2 regions of the Bradyrhizobium sp. ORS 86 genome follow, and region 1 is predicted to be linked to the other one. Evidence: riboswitches for the same ligand, from Rfam matches in the RefSeq annotation. Region 1 holds a riboswitch; the other holds the start of a gene.
What was found. Region 1 has a riboswitch for fluoride ahead of P6U25_RS04880 (hypothetical protein). Riboswitches for the same ligand answer to the same signal wherever they lie in the genome.
Positions count from the first base shown of each region.

Region 2: another riboswitch for fluoride. It lies ahead of P6U25_RS13435 (cation:proton antiporter); the one in region 1 lies ahead of P6U25_RS04880 (hypothetical protein).

Region 1 covers NZ_CP120699.1:1,075,679-1,080,750, reverse strand. The annotation lists gene P6U25_RS04890 (MutS-related protein) at 1-1,088, opposite strand, end outside; gene P6U25_RS04885 (MutS-related protein) at 1,085-2,695, opposite strand; fluoride riboswitch at 2,718-2,779, opposite strand; fluoride riboswitch at 2,874-2,934, shown strand; gene P6U25_RS04880 (hypothetical protein) at 3,157-3,546, shown strand; gene P6U25_RS04875 (RNA pyrophosphohydrolase) at 3,539-4,033, shown strand; gene eno (phosphopyruvate hydratase) at 4,038-5,072, shown strand, end outside.
Region 2 covers NZ_CP120699.1:2,984,733-2,989,804, forward strand. The annotation lists gene P6U25_RS13425 (autotransporter outer membrane beta-barrel domain-containing protein) at 1-475, opposite strand, end outside; gene P6U25_RS13430 (hypothetical protein) at 456-812, shown strand; gene P6U25_RS13435 (cation:proton antiporter) at 1,064-2,278, opposite strand; fluoride riboswitch at 2,386-2,446, opposite strand; gene P6U25_RS13440 (L,D-transpeptidase family protein) at 2,809-3,783, opposite strand; gene P6U25_RS13445 (lytic transglycosylase domain-containing protein) at 3,972-4,955, shown strand; gene P6U25_RS13450 (NUDIX hydrolase) at 5,002-5,072, opposite strand, start outside.

The DNA of each region.
Region 1 (5,072 bases):
AGACTGCGCAGGAACGTCGATTTGCCGCCGGTATTGGCGCCAGTGATGACGATGAGATCCTTGCCAGCGCTCTCCAGATCGTTGCCGACGGGCTTTCGGTTCATGCTGATAGCGAGACAAACGTCGTACAGACCTGAGAATGACAGCTTCTCGTCCCTCAGCGCTGTTGGCTTGGGAAAGCAGACGGGCGCACCGAGTTTCTCCAGGTGCCCATAGAGGTTCAAGCAGCCGACATAGAAGGCGAGTTCGATCCGCAGCATCTGAAAGAAGCTCGAAATATGATCCATCGATTGGGCAAGCGCATTCGCGACCAAGTTGCCCCCCCGGTCGCGCAATTCGGATAGAGCGCGCGCGCCGGCCTGGTCGCGCGGGTTCAGATAGGACGTGTACCCTTCACTGGTCGGCCACAGCCGGGCGAACCAGTCGAGATCCTTCCTGTGCGGCTTGCGCAGGACGTAGTTGGTCGCCTTGTTGCCTTTGCCCAGTTGGGCGCTGACCAGGACGCCCCCCTTGAACTTCAGCCGCTTCAGATGGTCATCGATCTCGTCGAAATACGCGTCGCTCAGTTCGGCACGGAGCATTCCGAACAGTCTGGAGAATCCTCGCGAGTTGAACAGTCCAACGTTCCGGTCGGCCAAGGCCCGGAGCTTCCGTAAGGCCGGAACGAAGATGTCCAATATTTCGACGGCATGCGACAGGGTGCCGGCAGGGTAGCGCGACATCGGCGACCAATAGTGCTTTCTTTCAGCTTTCAGAGCCTCGACGACGATCTCATATGCCCGCCTGAGAGTCGGCTCGTGCTGCAGGCAGTCTCGCAGCACGTCCTGGCGATATCCGATGACGTCGAGGTCGCAAACTCCGTTGAGCAGTCCGATCAAAGCCACTTCGAACAGGAAACCGTCACCACCGGCCATCGTGTTCAAGAGGATATCAAGTCCGAGATCCTGGTTCAGGGCGGCTTGATTCCAGGGCAATGCTTGATTGAGATCCAGCCCAGGCTCCTTCTGCCGGGCATATGATCGATCTCGCCGCGACAGCAGCAGCGTCGGGTCGAAATCGCGGTCCGGAAATTGCAGGAACGCCTTCATGGCTTGATGCGCTCCTTTACGCGCTGATACGTCAAACCGTATTTCTGGGCGATCGCCATCGCATAAGCCAGGCCATCGGCAGTCCGCCGCTCGATCTTGAACGTGCGGACTGCCGGCTGGTCTGGCGCAACCGTACTCACCATTGAAACGGTCTCGGGACCGAACGTCGACAACTCGTCGACGAACGTGACCCAGATACCAAGCACATCCATGTCCGCGAGCTTCGCCATGACCTTCTGACTGAGGAACGTCTCGTCCCGAATCGTCGTGGAGGTGAAGATCTCGTTCAAGATCACGATGGAGCGCCGGGTCGCCCGCTTCAGAATGGAGCAGATCCGAACGAGGTCGTCTTCCAGTTTGCCGCGGAGGTTCTCGACCTTCTCCTCGCGTTCGAAGTGCGCGAAGATCTGGTCGGCCAGGTAAAGCTTGGCCTCTCGCGCCGGGACCGGGCATCCCAGGCTTGCAAGATAGTGCAATTGGCCGACCATGCGGGCAAAGGTCGTCTTGCCGCCCTGATTGGGTCCGGACACCACAATGAGCCGCTCCCGGCCCGACAGATCAAAATCGTTGCCGACAACCGGTTTCTGCTCACCGACGTGTTTCAGCGCGAGCGCAAGGTCGAATCCCTCGCGGCAACGCACCTGTTTGGAATTGTCAGAGACCTCAGGCAGGCAAAACCGCAGTCCGGCCTGCTCGAGCCGGGCCTTGTGATTCAGGTAAGCGAGGTAGAACTGGATCTCTCTGTCGAACCTTACGACCACCCTATTGAGAACCTCGGCGTGCCGAGCACAGAACGCCAGCAGGCGAGCAAACGGCTCGGGATTGAGGCGGGCCACTAACTGAAGCACTTTGGCTTCGATGTGGTTCATGTCCTCCGGCGCATCGTTGAATTTCGAGCGGTAATCGGTGGCGGCGCCATGCTTGAATTTCGCAAAGGTCTTCTCGACCTCCGCGCTGTAGTCCGGCTCGTCCTGGAGGTTCTTAACCGTGAACGAGGCCTCGCGTATCAAGATGCTGTACCTGACCTGGGACAGTTGGTCTGAGATGCTCTTGGCTTCATCGCGGAGAGCAACGAAATTGTCGTCTGCAATGTAGCTGGTCAGATAGTCGCGAATGCTCAGGAGCGCTCGGGACTTCATCTGAGATCTCGTCAGATCCGTCGCCAATTGATCGATCGCATTGCAGTAGATCTCTATTGCGTGGAGAAACCACATCTCCTTGTGAAATCGGTCGTAGAGCTTGGCCGATAGCGCCTTGCGGATCCGGGCATCCCTCATTCGCTTGGAGAAGTGTCTGATGTTGTCGAGGAGAGCCGGGTCTTCGAGATCGCGGAAAACTTCGTGACGATATTCAACGGCTTCAACCCGCTGCAGCGGGACGTGAAAGAAAGGCTTGATGGCGTACTCTTCAAAACCGGCCGTTATCGCGGCCACCACCTGATCCAGGTTCAGATCAACGAAGAATTCAGGCGCTGCACCTTCCGCAGCAGTTGTAGAGTCCTCGGGCCGATCGAAGAGGACGTCTAGTACGACACCCGGCACGCTTGGAAGGCGTTCACGCCCGTCAGGCTGGGCCGTAGGCGGTGATTGGGTGTGCGGATAAGACACAACAAAACTCCTCCAAAGCCGTGCTTCGGTAGGAGTCATCAGCCCTTCGGGGCGGTTCAGGCGAACTCCATCGCCAACATTGCTAACAATAATACGTCCGATCCGGTTCCAGTCAATGAGCGATCAGCCAGCCTCCGCTTGCTTGCTCAAAGCGGAGGGTGCGGCTAGATTTGGCCACGACATCGACGGGGATGGAGTGCCCCCGAAACCGCCGCGAGGCTGATGACTCCTACCGTGCGCCGTGTTGGCGGTAGGAGGCAATAATGCCCGGCGATCCCTTCAAGTGTTGCGGTCGATCTTCTCAAGCGGGGCGCCGAGGGGCAGCTCTTTCCGTGTCCGCCACGAAGGTCTGCGCGTTCTGCGCCCCCCCTCCAAAATCGAGGCACAGAGCCGTGAGAAGCTTGGCGCGCCCCTCATTCTTCCGGATGTTCGACCTCCTCATAACCAGCACGAATCCGGGCATGAAACGATCTCGCTGGACGCATGATGGCGTCGAATTCGAGCGGGAGCGCCATAGTTTTTCGAGCTCCAGACACGGAATCGTCATCGAGATCTTCACCTTGTCCCGGCCAGGTCGCCGCGGCTGGTCGCTGATGGTCACGAAGGAGTATTGGTGGGCCGGACCGGAGGCTACGCCGTTCAAGAACTTGCGATGGGCGCGCCCCCTCGGCGGCCAACGAAGCGATCTGTTTGAGTGGTTGCGCGCGCAGGAAGCGGCACTCGAACGCTCCTTGTCGCTTGAGATGCCACGCGACCGGGCCGAAGCAAGTTCGCAATCGATGCACGCCGACAATTCCGCGCCCTCTTCGCTCACGTGGAGTTCGGACGATGATGGAGGCGAAGATGAATAGTGCGCCTCCGGTGGAGCGCAGAGCGCGCGACGACTATCGGCCGGGCGTCGGCATCGTGCTGCTCAACGAACGGGGCGAGGTCTTCGTTGGCCGGAGAGCCGATCTGAGGGATGAAGCCTGGCAAATGCCGCAGGGCGGGATCGACGACGGCGAGACACCGCAACAGGCTGCGTTCCGCGAACTCAAGGAAGAGATCGGTAGCGACAAGGCCGAGGTCATCGCCGAAAGCAAGGGCTGGTTCGAGTATGACGTTCCGGAAGAATTTGCCCGCAAGAAATGGGGAGGACGCTGGAGGGGCCAGAGGCAAAGGTGGCTAGTGATGCTGTTTCGCGGCACTGACGCTGACATCGATCTCGGGTCCGATCACCCGGAATTCGATGCGTGGCGGTGGGTTCGCGTCGACGAACTTCCCAAGCTCGCCGTCTCGTTCAAGCGTCAGCTCTATCTCGAAGTGATCGGCGAGTTCTCAACCATTTTCCGGGATTAGCCACATGACCGCTGTCATCCAAGCTCTCGATGCATTCGAAATTCTGGACTCGCGCGGCTATCCCACGCTTCGCGTCACGGCAAGGCTCGACAACGGGGACGCCGGCACCGCTTCCGTTCCGTCCGGCGCCTCGACTGGACGCAACGAAGCGCTGGAGTTGCGCGACGGCGACATGATGCGGTACGGCGGCAAAGGCGTGCTACAGGCGGTCTCTCACGTCAATGGGATCATTCGGGACCGCCTCATGGGGATGGCTGCCTTCCCCCAGGAACCAATCGACACGACATTGATCGTGCTCGACGGCACCGAAAACAGGAGCAAGCTGGGCGCGAATGCGATCTTGGGCGTTTCGATGGCTGTCGCGCGCGCCGCGGCTTCGGCAGCAGGTGTGCCGCTTTACCGCTATCTGGGCGGCGCTTCGGCAACAAGGCTCCCCGTCCCCATGATGAACGTCATCAACGGCGGCCGACATGCGCAGAATTCGCTCGACTTCCAGGAATTCATGATCGTGCCCCATGGCGCCCCAAACTTCGCGGAAGCCGCCCGCTACGGAGCCGAGACCTTCCACGCGCTCCACGAGCTCCTGCATGAAGCGGGTCACTCGACCGCTGTCGGTGATGAGGGGGGCTTCGCGCCGAACCTGAGGACGACCGAAGAGGCTTGCGAGCTCATCGTCGCTGCGATCCGCAAAGCGGGGCTACGCCCCGGCACCGACATCGCCCTTGCCTTCGATCCCGCGGCGAGTTCCTTCGCGAAGGACGGCAAGTACGTGTTCGCCAAATCCGGCAATAGGACCTTCTCACGCGACGAGTTGCTTTCTCTCTACAACCGCTTGCTAGAGGCTTATCCGATCATTTCGATCGAGGATGGATTCGCCGAGGATGACTGGGAGGGATTCCGCCTTCAGATGACCGCTTGCGGAGACCGAATCCAGATCGTCGGCGATGATCTCTACGTCACCAATCCACGTTTCATCCGGAAGGGTATCGATACCCGAGCGACCAACGCGGTCCTGGTCAAACTCAACCAGATCGGCACT
Region 2 (5,072 bases), 1.9 Mb from region 1:
CGTGAAGCGAGTCCTGTCCGCTGCCGCTCAGGAAAATCGTATCGTTGCCGGCTCCGCCGTTGAAATCGCCATTCAGGACCGAGCCGGTGGTGAACCGCAATGTGTCATTACCGCCGGCGAGCACGAGATTGCCGTTCACCGTGCCTCGGTTGGTGAAATCGAGCGCGCCATTGCCGGAGCCTCCGATCGCGTTGACGGGGGCCTGAATGAGTCCGGTCTCGGTATTGATGACGGTATTCAAGCCTGTGACGTTCTGAGACCAGATCGCGACGCCGTTGGCGGCGCTGATGGTACCGCTGTTGACGACGGTATTGTCGGTACCGTGAAAATTCACGGCTTCGGCGCTGCCTTGCGTACCGAGCGCGAGGACTTGACCGCCTTGATCGACAGTCAACGTGCCGTTGCTGCCGAACTCGATCGTGTTGCCGCCTGTGCCGTACTGGCCGGGGGCCGATATGGCGGTCGCACTGACCACAGCGTTGTTGCGTACAGTGATAGTCGCACTGTTGCCAAGGCTGATCGCGTTCATATCCCCGACGGCGACCCTGGCGCCGGATTGCACATCGACGCTGGAGCCTGCCGGCGCAGCGGGACCGGCGCCTATTGTGCTCGTCCAGGGATTGGGGGCAGTTGCATTACACGTCGTTGCGATACCGACCGTGACACACGCTGCATCGGCCGGCGCCGCCGACATGCTGACGCTCATGGCCGCAAGCAAGAAGGATATCAGCGTCGTCGCGCTGCGAGGACGTGTGAGCGAAGATTTTGATGATGGAGAACATGACAGCGAAATGACTCTTCTTCTGTCGTAGGTTCGCCGCATACGCAGCCCCGCAGGATCATGGTTGTTGTTTTTCGTTTGACACCCTTGGAGCGAAAACGTGTCAGAAGTGTGCGAGCAGGGCTGGAAAACGCGCATAGCTGATACTCGCGTTTTGCGTGTTCCATATATCAATGCACTCTTGAGTGAATTTGTGATCGCGCCGTCGGGTCGAATTGTCGCAGCGAGTGGCGGACGCTGGCGCGCTTCGCGATGCGGTCATGCCGTCTTCGGGCGCTCCGACTATTCAGCCTGCTCCGGAATTGGCGTGTTGGCGGGCCTCGGCATCGCCGCCTGCTTCAGGCGCACGTCAGGGAGCAAGTGGTAGGGAAGATAGAATGCGTTCGCGATGATCGTCGGGATCACCGCGCTTCCGATCACAGCGGCCACCAGCGCCGAATACTGGCTTTGGTTGATGATCCCGTGCGAGAGACCATAAAGGGACGAAATGGTCCCGAAGGTCAACCCGGTCGACATCAGAAGCGTTGTGTACATCGCTTCCCTCCGCGGAGAGCCGAACAATTTCGTGACAGGCAAGACGCCGGCGATCTTGGTGGACATCTTCACCAGCAGGAAGAACACGAAGGCCGTCGGTGCGGACACCAGCGCCGGGAGCGAGACAAACGATCCGGCGCGGATGAAGTAGAACGGCGTCAGCAATCCAAACGTCAGCGTGCGAAGCCGACGCACCAGCACGTGATCCTTCCCGACCGTGCCCGCCAGCACCATGCCGATCAGATAGGCAGGCAGCACCGCCTCGCTGTCGGCCCAGGTTGCGAGCGCCCCCATGCCGAACAGACAGAGTAGCAGGAATTTGGTTTCGAGCTCCGAGGGGCGATTACCGTAGAGACGGAAGAAGCGCGGCGTGAGCCAAGGCAGAATGGCGAAAACAACGGCGCCGACTCCCAGAAAGACCAGCGTCTTCCAGCTAAAGGGTGCAAAGATGAGACCGAGTGCGACGACGGTGCCGAGGTCGGTCACGAAGCAGGCGGCAAGCACCGTCTTGCCATAGTCCGTGGTATTGAAGCCGAATTCGATCATGACCGCATAGACCACGGCGACCGAGGTCGTCGACATTGCGACGCCGGCGAGCCAGCTCGGCATGATCTCCCATCCAAGGAGATAGCGCGCCGCTGCCGCGCAACCGAGGAACGGAACGAAGAAGCTCACCAGGCCAACTGCGGCCGCCTCCCGCCATTTTTGCCTGAAGATGGTTGGGTCGAGTTCGGCTCCGGCGAGAAACGTCAGCACGATCGCGCCGATGCCTGAGAGAAACTTGATCCAGGATTCGTCGGTACCAAGCACTGATGAGCCAATCATCGCATCGATGACAAGCTGCGCGATCGTGCCGACCACAATTTCTGACAGCGCGGTGGAGATGCGCAGCCAAATCGACAGCAGGCTGGCGAGCAACGCCAAGCCGAGCCACAGCGCCGCGAGTGCCCACATGCTCGTCATGACGGCCTCCGCGCGATGACGTCGCGTGACTTCTGCGGTCTTGTTGCGAAACTCTGGGCAAAGAATGGACGTGCTGAGTGGGGCATGGATCCTCCTGCTCGCGTTGCAGCGTCGCAGGAGTCATCAGCCGGTCCGGCGTTTTTGGGGGACTCCATCCCCGTTATTCGGATAGTAAGCGCGACCGCGACAAACACAAGGGCCGATCGTCCGGGCACCTTCCCGAAACCCGGCCGCTTTTTCGGCTTCGCGGTGCCGCAGAGCCGACAGGGATGGTGCCCTGACAGTCCCGCGTCGCAATATCCAGGAATAGCCCATTTGGGACATGAACCTTGGGCGGGGGTATGTAGACCTATAGATACCGGGATTTTGCAATCACCTTCCTGGGGCTAGAACCAACGCCGCTCGCACGTATTTCAAGCGGGCGGCGTTGTTGTTGTGCGCACGTGGCCGTCATCGCGAGGCGAGGCATCGTCCCGAGACGCGCGTTCTGCCTCCTTGCCACGAGGGTTATCGACGTTTGTGACGCACAACTAATCCAGGAAGGTCACGGGCGTGCCGCGCTTGACGACGGCAGCCAACGCATGCGCATCCCAATTGGTCAATCGCACGCAGCCATGCGAGGCCGCCTTGCTGATCCTGCCGGGATCGGCCGTGCCGTGAATGCCATAGCCCTCGGCAGAAAGATTGATCCACATCGAGCCGACCGGATTGTTCGGACCGGGCCTGATGGTGAAGGGCTTCCTCGATTTGACGCCCTTGAAGCGGTATTTCGGGTTGTAGCGATAGATCGGATTCTTGTTGATCGCCGTCACCTTCAGCGTACCGGTCGGCGTCGGCTTTTCCGCGCTGCCGACCGTCGCGGGATAGAACGCGAGCAGTTGTCCCTTGGCGTCGAACGCCTTGACCGTCTGCCGCGTCTTGTCGACCTCGACACGTGCGACCGGCGTCGAATGTCCGGTTTGGAGAACGTTCGCGACCGCAATGGTTTCGCCGGCCTTGTCGAACTTCTTGCCGGGATTGATCGCCTGAAGCAATGCCTCGCTCATGTGGAATTTCTCGGCGAGCGCTTCACGCGGACTGGTATAGTTCAGAGCCGGCAAGCTCTTCATGTTCTCCATTTTTGCCGGCAGCTTCTTCAGGAACGGTCCTTTCACGTCCGCCTCGGCGATCTCGTAGTTGACGATCGCAGGACCATCGCTGACAGCGGCAAGCTTGTCCCAGAGCTCTGTCGTGACCGCCTTGTCGAAGGACAATCCATTCGCCTCGGCGAAGGCCACAAGCGCCTTCTGTGCATTCTCGCCAAGCTTGCCGTCGATCTCGCCAGGGGAAAAATGCGCGCGATCGAGCAGAATTTCGAGCTTGGCAACGGACGCGTTGATCTGGTCGCGGCTTGGCGGCTTTGCTGGCGGGGCTGCCGCGTCATTGATGGCGGCGGCATCGAGCCGTGCCGCAACCGTCGGCCCGGCCGACACGAGCAGGAGGACAACGGCAAGGGACCGAAACATCGTGCATCCCACGCGTGGATCATTCCGTAAAGCTACGGAGAGCTTCGAAGTTCCATCACGTGTAACCGCGGAGATCCTGCGATGGAACAAGCAAGATCGCAGCTTCGCCCCAATCGACCCGTTAAAAAGTCGTTATCGGAAGTGCATTTGCGCCCAGCTCACAGCACAATCGAGGTCCTCCGTAGCAAATGCGATTCATCGTCGCGGTGCTGGCCGCGTTTCTCGCCTTGATGTTCGATTTCGAACGTTCGCCAAACCCCGTCCCAAGTGACGCCCCAACAACTCAAGCCTCGCCTGTCTCAAGACATTCGGTGTCCGATGCCGTCCCGTTCGCGGCCCTCTTCATTGAGAGCGCGGCTGCCAGCGAGAAGCCGAGTGCGACGGTCGAGAGTGAAGGGCCCGCCGAGAGTCAGCCGCAGCAAGCTGAGCTCAAGCCTCAGGCTTCCGCGATCGATGCGTTCTGTCACGCCCTCAGTCAAGCAGCCGAGGCGAGCGAGATTCCCGTCGCGTTCTTTGCGCGTCTGATTTGGCAGGAGAGCCGCTTCCGCTCGAACGAGGTCAGCCACGCGGGCGCGAAGGGCGTTGCGCAGTTCATGCCGGAGACGGCCGCGGAAGTCGGCCTCGACGATCCCTTCGATCCGTTCAAGGCGTTGCCCGCATCCGCAAAGCTGTTGCGCAAACTGCGCGACGATTTCGGCAATCTCGGTCTTGCGGCTGCCGCCTACAACGCCGGCGCCGGCCGCATCCAGAAGTGGCTCGCCAAGCAGAGCGACTTACCGCGCGAGACCCGCGACTATGTCCGCATGATCACCGGAACCAAGGCGGAGGACTGGATCGAGGATGCCGACAGGCTTGCAATCCGCGTCGACCTGCCACGCGAAGCGCCGTGCGAAGGGGTCGGCGGCTTGTCCAAGGCGAAGGATGTCGCCTTTGTCTCGGCACTGGCCGCGCCCGGCGTGACCACGATCATCCGCAAGGCGGAGTCGGCCGAACTGGCGGCAAGACTTGCGGCCAGCCGCGTGCGCAAGCGGGTCGCGATCCTGCTCAAGAAGGCAACGCCGGAAGCTGCCCGGCTCGGCAAGGGCCGCCGCGTCGTGGTTGCACACACCAAGGCAAAGTCCGCGAAAGGCCGTGCCATTCGCCTGGCTTCACGCGAGCGTTCATCGAGCTGACAGATCGGTAAGCGACCGACGTGTCATGCTCTAAATATGCCGCGGCTTATCTCCGGCGCCGCCGTTTCCTTGGAAACAGGCGGTCGCGGATATAGCGTGAGGTCGGCGTCAGGCGGA